DNA from 4 places in the Streptomyces panacea genome. Region 2 is predicted to be linked to each of the others. Evidence: riboswitches for the same ligand, from Rfam matches in the RefSeq annotation. Region 2 holds a riboswitch; each other region holds the start of a gene.
What was found. Region 2 has a riboswitch for cyclic di-AMP ahead of P3L51_RS25715 (C40 family peptidase). Riboswitches for the same ligand answer to the same signal wherever they lie in the genome.

Region 1 (3,180 bases), on a different contig from region 2:
AACGGCCGGCACCGTCGGCCCCGTCAAGCCCCCGCCCTCGTCGTCGCGGCAGGGGTGACAGGCTCGGCGATCGCCATTCCGCTGCTCGGCGCGACCGGCGCCAGCGCGGCCGACGCCACCACCTGGGACCGCGTCGCCGAGTGCGAGAGCGGCGGCATGTGGAGCGCCGACCTCGGCAACGGGTTCTATGGCGGGCTCCAGATCTCCCAGGAGACCTGGTCCGACTTCGGCGGTACGGCGTACGCGCCCACCGCCGACCAGGCCAGCCGCAGCCAGCAGATAGCCGTCGCCGAGAAGATCCTCGACGCGCAGGGGCCGACCGCGTGGCCGACCTGCGCGCTGGTCACCGGGCTCACGGCGGACGCCGGTACGGCTCCGGACGGCGAGCCCTCCGGTGACTCCTCCGACGCCGCCCAGAAGTCCAAGGCGCCCGCGGAGCCCGAGCCGAGCGAGACGGCCGTCCTGCCCGCCGCTCCCGAGTCGACGCCCGCGTCCGGTCAGTTCGGCCGTGACTCCGCCTCGGAGGCCCAGGAGCCCGGCACTGGGGGGCCGGGCACGGAGTCGAGCACGGACGCCGCTACCGAGGCCGGCGGCGGCCAGGGCAAGCACCGCGGCGAGGCGGCACCCGAGGCGGGCACGTCGGCCGACGCCTCGGACGGATCGGGCGAATCGGATGGAACGGCCGAAGCGGGCACGTCGGACGAAGCGCGCGACGGCGGTCGTCATGCCTCGCGGAGTGACGGTTCGGCACGCGACGGCGACACCGCCGCCGACGGCTCGTACACCGTCCGCGCCGGCGACAACCTGTGGGCCATCGCCGACGAGCAGAAGGTGGAGGGCGGCTGGTCCGCGCTCTACAAGGCGAACCGCGAGGTCGTGGGCTCCGACGCCGACCTGATCCTGCCGGGCCAGAGTCTCGATCTGGCCGCGAAGTAGGGGTAGTTAAACGGTCTATGTCCGTATCTGGGCAAGTGAGACAAGGGTCTCTTCGCCCCAACTGATGCGGTCTGACCGGCACGTCGCCCCGCCTCCGTCCCGACCTGCGTAAACAGGGGTTTCCCCGGGACGGGATGGGCGAATCATCCCGGATGTTCCTCCTTTGAACATCCGGGATGTCTGTGTTTACGGTCTGAACCGCTCGCACCGCGGGCACCGTCGACCGTCACGCCGAATCCTGCCGTCGGTCGGGGGGAGTAGTCGTCGCGTCAAGCGCCGAAGGCAGGAGCGGGGGACCCAAAGGTAAGTGCCGGTCAGTACGGCCGGCTCGGGGTGCAGTCGTGTGCAGGGGGACGTGAAGGCGTTCCCGGGTCACACGGCCGGGCAACTCACTTGGCCCGAACCCGACAGCTCACCTCGTAGGCGTCGGTGAGGAGATCTCGCATGCTGTTTTCCAGCAAGTCCGGCAGGGCCAAGCACCGCCGCCCGTCCAAGGCCGTCCGTTACGCCACGCTCGCCGGCATCACCGGTGCCGCTGTCGCGGTCCCGCTGATCGGCGCCACCTCCGCCTCCGCGGCCACCACCTCCGAGTGGGACGCCGTCGCCCAGTGCGAGTCCGGCGGCAACTGGTCGATCAACACCGGCAACGGTTACTACGGCGGCCTCCAGTTCTCCTCCTCCACCTGGGCCGCGTACGGCGGCAGCGCCTTCGCGTCCAGCGCCGACCAGGCCTCGAAGTCCCAGCAGATACAGGTCGCCGAGAAGGTCCTGGCGGGCCAGGGCAAGGGTGCCTGGCCGAGCTGTGGCGTCGGCCTGTCCAACGCCGCGAACAACGCCGGCTCCGACGACTCCGGCCAGCAGGCCCAGGAGCAGGCCCCCAAGGCCGCTCCCAAGGCCGCCCCGAAGGCCGCTCCGAAGCAGGAGTCCGCCCCGCGCGCCGCGCAGGAGCAGTCCGCCTCGCGCGGTGAGACGCGCGGCCCGGTCAAGAAGGGCGACGGCGAGTACAAGGTCAAGGCCGGCGACACGCTCTCCAAGATCGCCGACACCAAGAAGGTCGAAGGTGGCTGGAAGAAGCTCTTCGATCTGAACAAGGGCATCGTCGAGAACGCCGACGAGATCTTCCCGGGTCAGCAGCTCCACCTGAGCTGACCCTTCCCTGCCCGAGCCCCGGCACGGCGCGCCTCACTCCCCCCGGACGCGCCGTGCCGGGGCTCGGCCCCGCCCGGCCGCCACCGCCTTCGGGCCGGACCGGACCGGACAGGGCTGGACCGGGCCGGGCCGGACCCCAGGACATTCGCGGCTGAACGGGCATTCAGGACTCTTTTCGTCCCAGCGGGCGGGCATCTGCCGACCGCCGACCGGGAGCCGGTTAGGCTCATGCCGCAAGGCCAACGAGGCTCTGCACTCCACGCGTCACATCCCAGAAGGAGATGCTCGTGCCGTCCATCGACGTCGTCGTAGCCCGGGAAATCCTTGACTCCCGAGGCAACCCAACGGTCGAGGTCGAGGTCGGCCTCGACGACGGCAGCACCGGCCGTGCTGCTGTCCCCTCCGGTGCGTCCACCGGTGCGTTCGAGGCCCTTGAGCTCCGCGACGGTGACCAGAACCGCTACCAGGGCAAGGGTGTCGAGAAGGCGGTCCTCGCCGTCATCGAGCAGATCGGCCCGGAGCTCGTCGGTTACGACGCCACCGAGCAGCGCCTGATCGACCAGGCGATGTTCGACCTGGACGCCACGCCCGACAAGTCCTCGCTCGGCGCCAACGCCATCCTCGGTGTCTCCCTGGCCGTGGCGCACGCCGCGTCCGAGGCCTCGGACCTGCCGCTCTTCCGCTACCTCGGCGGCCCGAACGCGCACCTGCTGCCCGTTCCGATGATGAACATCCTCAACGGCGGGTCGCACGCCGACTCCAACGTGGACATCCAGGAGTTCATGATCGCGCCGATCGGCGCCGAGTCGTTCTCCGAGGCCCTGCGCTGGGGTGCCGAGGTCTACCACACGCTGAAGAAGGTCCTGAAGGAGAAGGGGCTCTCCACCGGCCTCGGCGACGAGGGCGGCTTCGCGCCGAACCTGGAGTCCAACCGCGCCGCGCTCGACCTGATCCTCGTGGCCATCAAGGAAGCCGGCTACGCCCCGGGCAAGGACATCGCGCTCGCGCTCGACGTGGCGGCCTCGGAGTTCTACAAGGACGGCTCCTACGAGTTCGAGGGCAAGTCGCGCTCGGCCGCCGAGATGACCGAGTACT
Region 2 (3,180 bases):
CGGGGCGCCGTACACGCGGCGGGTCTGGCCGGCGACCCGGGTACGGTCGCCACGGTCACGCTCTCCAAGTCGCTGGGCAGCCAGGGCGGCGCGGTCCTCGGGCCGGCCCGGGTCATCGACCAACTCGTCAACACGGCACGGTCGTTCATCTTCGACACCGGCCTCGCCCCGGCCGCCGCCGGTGCCGCGCTCGCGAGCCTGCGGCTGCTGCGCGGGGACCCGTCGCTGGCGGTACGGGCACGGGCGGTGGCGCTCGCGCTGCACCGCGGGCTGACCGGGGCGGGGCTGACCGCCGTACGCCCGGACGCGGCTGTCGTCTCCGTCCGGGCGCCGTCCCCGGGGGCGGCCGTGCGGTGGGCCGCCGACTGCCGGGCGGCGGGTCTGGTGGTGGGCTGCTTCCGGCCGCCGTCGGTGCCGGACGGGATCTCCCGGATCAGGCTCACGGCCCGCGCGGACCTGACCGGCGTTCAGGTCGAGGCGGCGCTGGCGACGATCGTCGCGACCGCGCCCGCCGGGGCCGTGACACCGGCCGCCTGAGCACGCGCGGACCTCCCCGCGGACGGGGCCGCGAACAGGGCCGCCGACTTCCCCGCGGACGGCCCGCGGACTTCCCCGCGCGCGCCGTCGCCTGTCGGTCGCCGGGGCCGGAAACTTGAGTCCGCTCAAATACGGTCTCGCGTAGCAGGGTTCACCGCTTAGAGCGACAGAGGGGGCCATATCCCGGCGGATCGCCCGTGCGTCGGGTGTCGTTGGTGGCAGTGTGGCGCGAAGCGCAATCCGGGGACGTACTCGCGGGCATCAGCCATAGGTCGGTCTGCGTCCCGGTGGGAAAGGGACAGCGTCGCCATGGCAGACCATCAGGAAGCATCCGTCACCCTGCCGAGCGATCCGGCCTCGGTACCGGAGGCACGCAGATACGTCGCCCGTGTTCTCGCCGAATGGGGCCTGCCGGGTGACGCGGACACCGCCGAAACGGTTCGCCTGATCATCTCGGAGCTCGCGACCAACGCCGTACAGCACACGTTCGGCAGGTCGCCGACCTTCACGGTCGACCTCACCCTGGAGCGCGACGAGCGACTGCGCCTCGGAGTCACCGACAGCCACCCGCGGTGGCCGCAGCGGCTCCCGGCCGCCGTCCAGCAGGACAACGGCCGCGGCATGGTCATCATCCGGGCGCTGACCGCCGAGTACGGCGGCGGACTGTCCGTCACACCCACCGCGGACGGCGGCAAGACGGTCTGGATCACCCTGCCCTGGACGGCCCGGACCCAGGACGACCAGGCCCGGGGCTGAGCGGCCCGGGGCCGACGGGGCGTCAGCCGACCCGGCCGTACCAGACGCTCCGTGACCAGATGCGCTGGAGCCGCACCACCTGGCCGCTCTTCGGCGAATGCCACATCTTGCCGCCGCCGGCGTAGATCCCGACGTGGTAGACGCTGTTCCCGGAGTGGAAGAACACCAGGTCGCCCTGTTCGCGGCTGGAGGCCGCGATGTGCCGCGTCCGGTTGTACTGCTCCTGAGCGGTACGCGGGAGCGCCTTGCCGGCCTTCTTGTACGAGAAGAGCGTCAGACCCGAACAGTCGAACCGGTGTGGACCCGACGCCCCGTACATGTACGGCGCGCCCTTCTTGGAGGCGGCCACATCCAGCGCCCTGGTGGCGACGGGCTGGGCGTGGGCCTCCGACACGGCGCCGGGCGCCAGCATCGTGCCGCCCACGGCGGCGAGGAGGGCCGATGCGGTACCGGCCCGGGAGAGCAGCGACGGGACATGCGTCTGCGCGGACATGCGGAACCCTTCGTCAGCCGCCTGTGAAGGATGACCTGTCGGGTTCGGACTGGCGAAGACGCCCGGCCGCGTGAGCGGCTTCACCCCGAGGAGCGGTCCATGGTCGGACCGCCCCGAACTGCTCGGGTCCTCCACTCCTGCCGATCCACTCGTGTCGACCAGTCATCCGGAGCGGCGGCAGGACTCGGCGTCCACCCGGACCGCCCCGCCGAGGTGGCGGGGGCTTGTCGTCACACGGATCTTGACGCGGCCTCAGCGCGATTCCGCGTTGAAACGACCTTGTGTGACTCTCATCACGTATGACCCATTGGGGTTGGTATGGCCGATTCGGTGAACGGCTCATCCGACCGCTCACGCGCTGTACCTGCGACGCAGCGAGACGTTACGGCCGGACGGCCGATCGCCCGTCGCAAGTTGCCGGCCCGGCCGCTTCGGGCGGGTCGATACGCCGAACGGGCAGCCAAATGCCCTACGGGCGCGTCGGAACGGGCGTGTCCGCGCGGGACGGCGGGTCGCCGGTCCGTATCGCGTCGCGCCGCCGTGTCGGTGTCATGTCACCTCAAGTCGCCGGTCCGGGCGGCATGGTGACGCGTCCGGCCCTGCGCTCCCCGTCGAGCATCCGGAGCGTACGGTCCAGGGTCGGTGTGTGCAGCTCCGTCTCGCCCCGCGCGTGCATCAGCGTCAGCGCGTCGCGCAGTTCGGCCGCTCGGGCCACCAGGGCCTGTGCGGCCCGCAGTGCGCCGTACGTGTCGTCGGCGCGCGACGGGTTGATCCGGCCCACCAGGTCGACGACCCGGAGGTAGCTGTCGACGAAGTCGCCCTCGGCGCGGGTCAGCGCGGGCAGCGGCGGCAGTTCCGGTGGCAGCATCGGGCGCTCACCCGGGGGAGTTGAAGCCGAGGGATGCCCTGCGGTCCCGCGCGACCTGGTCCACCAGGCCGTACTCCATGGCGCCCGTCGCGTCGAAGATGGTGTCCCGGTCGATGTCGGAGTCGACCCGCTCGGCGCTCTGACCGGTGTGCCGCACCAGCATCCGTGCCATCAGGGCCCGCAGCCGCAGCAACTCCTCGGCGTGGATGGCGAGATCGGACGGCTGGCCGCGCACGGGCTCCTCGATTCCCGGCTGCTGGAGGACGACGCGCGCGCCGGGCAGTGCCATCCGCTTGCCCGGCGCCCCCGAGGCCAGCAGGACGGCGGCGGTCGACACCGCCTGGCCGAGACAGGTGGTCGTCACGTCGCAGCCGACGACCTGCATCGTGTCGTAGATGGCGGACATGGCGCTCAGCGAGCCGCCGGGGGAGTTGATGTAGAGCGCGATGTCCTGGTCGGGCGCCGCGTATTCGAGATGCAGCAGCTGCGCGATCACGTCGTTCGCCGAGGTCTCGTCCAGGGCGGT
Region 3 (3,180 bases), on a different contig from region 2:
GCACCACGGCTCGCCGCAGACGGGCGCACCGCTGGAGCCGCTGCTCACCGCGGCGGCGGCGCGCGGTATCCGGCTGGTGACGTACGGCCGCCCCAGTTACGGAGGTTCCAGCCCGCTGCCGGGCCGGAACGTGGCCGCGGCGGCGGACGACGTGGCCCGGATCGCCGACGCTCTCGGCGTGGGGTCGTTCGCGGTGATGGGGGCGTCCGGTGGTGGGCCGCACGCGCTGGCGTGCGCCGCGCTGCTGCCGGACCGGGTGACGGGTGTGGCCTGCCTGGCGGGCATCGCGCCGTACACGCGGGACTTCGACTGGTACGAGGGGATGACCTCGCCCGGGGGCCTGCGGGCCGCCGCCGACGGGCGCGAGGCGCGCGAACTGTACGCGGCGACGGACGAGTTCGACCCGTCGAGCTTCACCTCCGCCGACTTCGCGGCGCTGGCGGGCACGTGGACGTCGCTGGGGGCCGACGCGGGGAAGGCGGGTCAGGCCGGGGCGGACGGGCTGATCGACGACGATGTCGCCTTCGCCACCGCGTGGGGCTTCGACCTTGCGGAGGTGGCCGCGCCCGTACTGCTCGTGCAGGGCAGCCTCGACCGGGTCGTACCACCCGCGCACGCCGAGTGGATGCTCGCCGCTCTCCCCCGCGCGGAGCTGTGGGTGCGGCCCGAGGACGGGCATGTCTCGGTGCTCGACGTGTGCCCGTCGGCGATGGACTGGCTGGTGGCGCGGGGCGAGATCCTTACCCAGGGGCTGTCCTGAGCTCCGCGGTTCCGGTCCGGGGCGCCTCACGCCGCTCGCCGGCCGGGCCGCGTGTGCGGCCCGGCCGGCGAGGGAGGGACAGACGCGGCCCGAGAGTCGCGCGAGGTGGTGATACCGCCTCTTAGTAGGGGCCGTTGACGTTGTCGATCGAGCCGTAGCGGTCGGCCGCGTAGTTGCACGCCGCGGTGATGTTGGCGACCGGGTCGTAGCTGTCGGTCGACGTGCCGGGCACGTGGTACGCCTCGAACGTCGGGTCGATGACCTGGAGCAGGCCCTTCGACGGTATGCCGGCCGCGGCGTTGGAGTCCCAGTTGTTGATGGCCTGGGGGTTGCCCGCGGACTCGCGCATGATGTTGCGGTGGATGCCGTCGTACGAGCCGGGGATGCCGTTCTGCGCCATGACGTCCAGCGCCTCCCGGATCCAGCCGTCGAGGTCGTTGGTGTAGGACTTCGCGGCGGCCTGGACGGCTTCGGCGGGCTTGGCCGAGGCTTCCTTGGCCGAGGCGGTCGGGGCGGCGGCTGCCTTGGGCTTTCCGGCGAGCTTCAGCTTCAGGCCGGGGCGGATGAGCGACGGGTTGTCGCCGACGGTGTCGCGGTTGGTCTTGTACAGCGCCTTCCAGCCACCGCTCACGGAACGGGCGTCCGCGATCTTGGCCAGCGACTCGCCCTTCACGACGGTGTGGGTCACCTTCTGGGCGGCGGTGACGGCCGACGGGGCCGCCGCGACGTGCTGCGGGGCGGGCGCGGCGCCGGCCGTGGTGGCGGTCACCAGGGGCAGGGCGAGTGCGGCGCCGCCCGTGCCGACGGCGATGAGCCGGTGGGCGAGCGGGATGGTGCGGGAACGGCGGTGCTTACCCTGTGCGGGCATGACGAGGTCCTCTCCGTCGCCTGCGAGGTGAGCTGTCGGGTTCGGGCGGGAGATGCCCGGCCGCGCTGTGGGCGCGGCTTCACCCCGAGCCGGTCCGGTGTTCCGGATCGGCGACTTACCTGGGTCCCCCGCTCCTGCCGTACGTGAATGGTTGGATGCGGTTTCCGGACGGCGGCAGGATTCGGCGTTCCGTCCGGAATGACGAGAACGTAAGCGAGAACGTCCGGGCGAAACAAGTCCTGAATTCACGGCACCATGCCATTCACGGGTCCGGTGGAGATCAATCCGAATTCCTGCCCGGCGATTCAGGTCTCAACTTTCTTTTCCAGTGCGGGAAGTGGCCAGTCGGGCGGAACGCGTGACCCGCCGCCCCTGTGACACACATCACGGGCATTCAACGCAACCACGCATACACAACACCATCCAGAAAGGGACAAGTTAGGCGCGAAATACCCATAACGACCCACCCCGCAAAGCGGACAAATGATTACTTTATGTGGATCGCGGCGAAGTGGAGGCGAGGTGCCCACCCCTGGGCGAATTCACTGTCGACAGCCCGCCAACACCCTTTGTCCACGCGCGCATTCGACCCGGCCCCCCGTCACGTGAATGCGGCGCCGCCCTCCGGCGAAGGTTTCCGCGGAGGGTTCGGGGGCGGAGGGTTCGGGAGGGGACCGGGCGCCGCTGTGCCCGATACCCGCGAAGCGGTTCCCTCGGGCACGTGACGTCATGGAGTGACTACGCCGACGACTCGGCGCCTTCCACCGCTCCCCTCGCGGAGCGGTACGGAAGGCGCCGAGCGGGCTCGCGACCTAGGGATATGTACCTAAAAGCCCATATTTGTGAACCAGGGGTCGGGGGCCGGGGCCTAGTTGACGGCCTGCTTGGTGCCGGGGCCGCCGGTGATCACGAAGCTCGATCCCGGCTCGACGAGGACGTCACCCTCGGCCGAGCCGGTGATGGTCACGTTGGTCAGCGCCGCGCTGCCGCGGGCGCCGCCCATCGCCAGGACGCCGGAGCCGTTGTTGGACTTGTGAATCGTCACGTTGCCGATCTCCACGTCCGGTACGTTGCCGCCGCCGTTCTTGAACTGAATGCCGTCATAGGTGGAGTCCGAGATCTCGGTGTCCCTGATCTTGACTCCGGTGATGTCCCGGCTCGCCGGGAAGATCGTGATCGCGCCGAACTCCTGGTCCTCGTTCCAGAAGGCGCCGCCGGTGCGGTGGAGCGCGTTTCCGGTGAGCAGGGTCTCGCCGGAGAAAGGCAGGGGGTCGTGGTCGGTCGCCAGCATGATGCCGGGATAGTTGGCGGTGTCGGCGATCAGGTTGTTCTGCACCTTGTTGCCGTAACCGCCGTATATCGCGACGCCGTTCGCCCGCCAGGGCAGCTGAATGGTGTTGTTGGTGAACGAGTTGTCGTGCGCGATGTCCACCGCCGGGTCCTTGACGTACCGGTTGGCCCAGATGGCGAGCGAATCGTCACCCGTGGTGCGGAAGGACGAATTGTCGACCTGCGAATCGCGCGTGCCATTGGTGAAGTTGATGCCGTCGGC
Region 4 (3,180 bases), on a different contig from region 2:
GCAGGACCACGTCTGCTTCCCAGTGAGCGGGGTAGGCGTGCTGCGACGGCGGCGTCATGGGGAGAGCCTACGGCGCGCACACGGGTAGCGGCGGTTGTCCGGCCGGGGCAGTCTGGGGGTGCCTCACCGGTCCGTTACGGGGCACATGAGACACTGGTCTAGACAACAACTGTGACTTTGAAGGGCAACACCATGGCTGAGCGCCGCGTCAACGTCGGCTGGGCCGAGGGCCTGCACGCCCGTCCCGCCTCCATCTTCGTCCGCGCCGCCACGGCCTCCGGCGTTCCGGTGACGATCGCCAAGGCCGACGGCAGCCCGGTCAACGCGGCGTCGATGCTCGCCGTGCTGGGACTGGGCGCGCAGGGCGGCGACGAGATCGTCCTGTTCTCCGACGCGGACGACGCCGACGCCGCGCTGGACCGGCTGGCGAAGCTGGTCGCCGAGGGACTGGACGAGCTTCCCGAGACCGTCTGAGCCGCACCTGTACGACGAAGGCCCCGGCGCGGGACGCCGGGGCCTTCGTCGTAGGTGGATGTCCGTGCCGTCAGACGCCGACGCCGTGCGCGCGCAGGTACGCGACCGGGTCGATGTCGGAGCCGTACTCCGCGCTCGTCCGTGCCTCGAAGTGCAGGTGTGGGCCGGTCGAGTTGCCGGTCGAGCCCGAGAGCGCGATCCGCGCGCCCGGCGTGACGCTCTGGCCGACGGAGACGCCGATCGAGGAGAGGTGTCCGTACTGGGTGTACGTGCCGTCGTTCATGCGGATGACGACGTTGTTGCCGTACGCGCCGCCCCAGCCGGCCTCGACGACGGTGCCCGCGCCGACGGCCACGACCGAAGTGCCGGACGCCGCGCGGAAGTCGACGCCGGAGTGGCTGCCGGAGGACCAGAGCGCGCCGCCGGTCCGATAGCCGGTGGTGACCGGTGAGCCGGTGACGGGGAGTCGGTAGGAGTTGAGGCGCTCGCGCTCCGCGGCCCGTGTCGCGCGCTCCTTCTCCTCGCGGATCTCCTTGGCGCGGGCCGCCGCCTTGCGCTTCGCCTCGGCCTTGGCGCGGGCCGCGGCTTTGGCCTCCGCCTTCGCCTCCGCGGCCTTCCGGACGGCCAGGTGCTGCGCGTCGGCCTGGGCGTCGATCTTCGCGGCGAGCGAGGTGTCGATGACGATGGCGCGGACCGGGGTGACCGGGACGGCGTCCTGGGCGACGGCCGCCTCCACGTCGGCGGCGAGCGCCGGGGAGGCGAGGGTGCCGATGACACCGGCCGCTGTGAGAGTCGCGACTCCGGCGATGTTCGCGCTTCTGCGCGTCATTCGGCTCGGGGCACGGTGCTTCCCGGGGGCACGGGTGAACGCCATGAAGTGGCTGGTCCTTTCCTTCCTTCTCGCCTACCGGGTTAGCTGACGGGTTCGGAGCAGGAAGGTCTCCTACGGGCTCCTCCGCGGATTGCGCGAAGGCCCCCGATTCACCCCAGGGACGTGAATGGGTCCCCGGCTCCCCAGGCTCGCGCCTGACGGGGACTCGGCGATGGCTGTCCGGTGCCGCGGATGCGGCGGGCTCTGGCGGACAGCCGGACCGACGCTAAAGGGGTCATCTTTCAATCACCAAACGGACAGGCCATTTTGTAGCGCACGCCACAGGGCATTCAGGCAACGTCCTCCTGAATGCGGACATAGCGGGGAACCCCGGCGACAGGTTCGTCACCGGGGTTCCCTTTATCCGTTTCGCGCGGTCGCCGCGTGGGGCGTCGTCGGCCTCAGCCGGTGACGACCTTCACCTCGCCGATACCCAGGGCCTCGATCGGCTCCCGGATCACCGAGGCGTCCCCGACGAGCACCGTGACGAGCCGGTCGCCCGGGAAGGCGCTGACGACGGCGGCCGTCGCCTCGACCGTGCCGGTCTCGGCCAGGCGCGCGTACAGCTGCGCCTGGAAGTCGTCCGGGAGGTGCTGCTCGACCTGGTCGGCGAGCGTGTCCGCGACGGACGCGGCCGTCTCGTACTTCAGCGGCGCGACCCCGACCAGATTCTGTACGGCCGTCTCACGCTCGGCGTCCGTCAGTCCTTCGGCCGCGAGCGTACGCAGGACCTTCCACAGGTCGTCCAGCGCGGGCCCGGTCGACTCGGTGTCCACGGAGCCGCTGATGGCGAGCATGGAGGCGCCCGTGCCCTGCGGGTCGGAGCGCAGCACCTGCGCGAAGGACCGCACGCCGTAGGTGTAGCCCTTCTCCTCGCGCAGCACCCGGTCGAGCCGGGAGGTGAGCGTGCCGCCCAGGCAGTACGTGCCGAGCACCTGGGCCGGCCAGACACGGTCGTGCCGGTCGGGACCGACGCGGCCGATCAGGAGCTGGGTCTGGACGGCTCCGGGCCGGTCCACGATCACCACCCGGCCGGTGTCGTCGGCGGTCACCGGCGGCACGGGGCGCGGCTCCGAGGTGTCGCCCGTCCAGTCGCCGAGGGTCTCGGCGAGCAGCGCGTCGACATCGACGTCGGTGAGGTCGCCGACGATCACCGCGGTGGCGGTGGCGGGGCGGACATGCGCGTCGTAGAAGGCGCGGACGCCCTTCGCGTCGATGCGTCCGACGGTCTCCTCGGTGCCCAGGCGCGGACGCGACATGCGCGAGGTGGCCGGGAACAGCTCCTTGGAGAGCTGCTTGGCCGCGCGGCGGGCCGGGTTGGCCTGCTCGTGCGGGATCTCGTCCAGCCTGTTCGTGACGAGCCGGCCGACCTCGCTCTCGGAGAACAGCGGCGCGCGCAGGGCGTCGGCGAGCAGGCCGAGCGCCTTGGGCAGCCGGGAGACCGGGACCTCCAGGGAGACCCGGACGCCGGGGTGGTCGGCGTGCGCGTCGAGCGTGGCGCCGCAGCGCTCCAGCTCGGCGGCGAACTCCTCGGCGGTGTGCTTGTCGGTGCCCTCGGACAGCGCGCGGGCCATGATCGTGGCGATACCGTCCAGGCCCTCGGGCTCCGCCTCCAGCGGGGCGGCGAGGGAGATCTCGACGGCCACCACCTGCTGGCCGGGGCGGTGGCAGCGCAGCACCGTCAGGCCGTTGGGCAGCGCGCCGCGCTCAGGTGCGGGGAACGCCCAGGGCCTGGCCTCTCCGGCCGTCGGCTGCGGGTGGAACTCCATGGTCACGGCAGCGTCGGTCACTGGTCCGCCTTTTCGTGCTGGTCGAGGGTCTCGTCGGTGATCTCG

Region 1: another riboswitch for cyclic di-AMP. It lies ahead of P3L51_RS06565 (transglycosylase family protein); the one in region 2 lies ahead of P3L51_RS25715 (C40 family peptidase).
Region 3: another riboswitch for cyclic di-AMP. It lies ahead of P3L51_RS27275 (LysM peptidoglycan-binding domain-containing protein); the one in region 2 lies ahead of P3L51_RS25715 (C40 family peptidase).
Region 4: another riboswitch for cyclic di-AMP. It lies ahead of P3L51_RS06200 (M23 family metallopeptidase); the one in region 2 lies ahead of P3L51_RS25715 (C40 family peptidase).

Annotation. Positions count from the first base shown of each region.
Region 1 covers NZ_JARJHW010000016.1:40,985-44,164, forward strand. Annotated here, with positions in the region: gene P3L51_RS06560 (transglycosylase family protein) at 1-936, shown strand, start outside; cyclic di-AMP (ydaO/yuaA leader) riboswitch at 1,201-1,377, shown strand; gene P3L51_RS06565 (transglycosylase family protein) at 1,381-2,085, shown strand; gene eno (phosphopyruvate hydratase) at 2,367-3,180, shown strand, end outside.
Region 2 covers NZ_JARJHW010000131.1:10,995-14,174, reverse strand. Annotated here, with positions in the region: gene P3L51_RS25725 (8-amino-7-oxononanoate synthase) at 1-537, shown strand, start outside; gene P3L51_RS25720 (ATP-binding protein) at 847-1,293, shown strand; gene P3L51_RS25715 (C40 family peptidase) at 1,316-1,786, opposite strand; cyclic di-AMP (ydaO/yuaA leader) riboswitch at 1,790-1,956, opposite strand; gene P3L51_RS25710 (hypothetical protein) at 2,346-2,654, opposite strand; gene P3L51_RS25705 (ATP-dependent Clp protease proteolytic subunit) at 2,662-3,180, opposite strand, start outside.
Region 3 covers NZ_JARJHW010000149.1:54-3,233, forward strand. Annotated here, with positions in the region: partial or broken gene P3L51_RS27270 (alpha/beta fold hydrolase) at 1-760, shown strand, start outside; gene P3L51_RS27275 (LysM peptidoglycan-binding domain-containing protein) at 882-1,628, opposite strand; cyclic di-AMP (ydaO/yuaA leader) riboswitch at 1,633-1,799, opposite strand; gene P3L51_RS27280 (right-handed parallel beta-helix repeat-containing protein) at 2,497-3,180, opposite strand, start outside.
Region 4 covers NZ_JARJHW010000015.1:13,877-17,056, forward strand. Annotated here, with positions in the region: gene P3L51_RS06190 (bifunctional acetate--CoA ligase family protein/GNAT family N-acetyltransferase) at 1-58, opposite strand, end outside; gene P3L51_RS06195 (HPr family phosphocarrier protein) at 193-474, shown strand; gene P3L51_RS06200 (M23 family metallopeptidase) at 545-1,348, opposite strand; cyclic di-AMP (ydaO/yuaA leader) riboswitch at 1,362-1,527, opposite strand; gene P3L51_RS06205 (M16 family metallopeptidase) at 1,747-3,114, opposite strand; gene P3L51_RS06210 (M16 family metallopeptidase) at 3,132-3,180, opposite strand, start outside.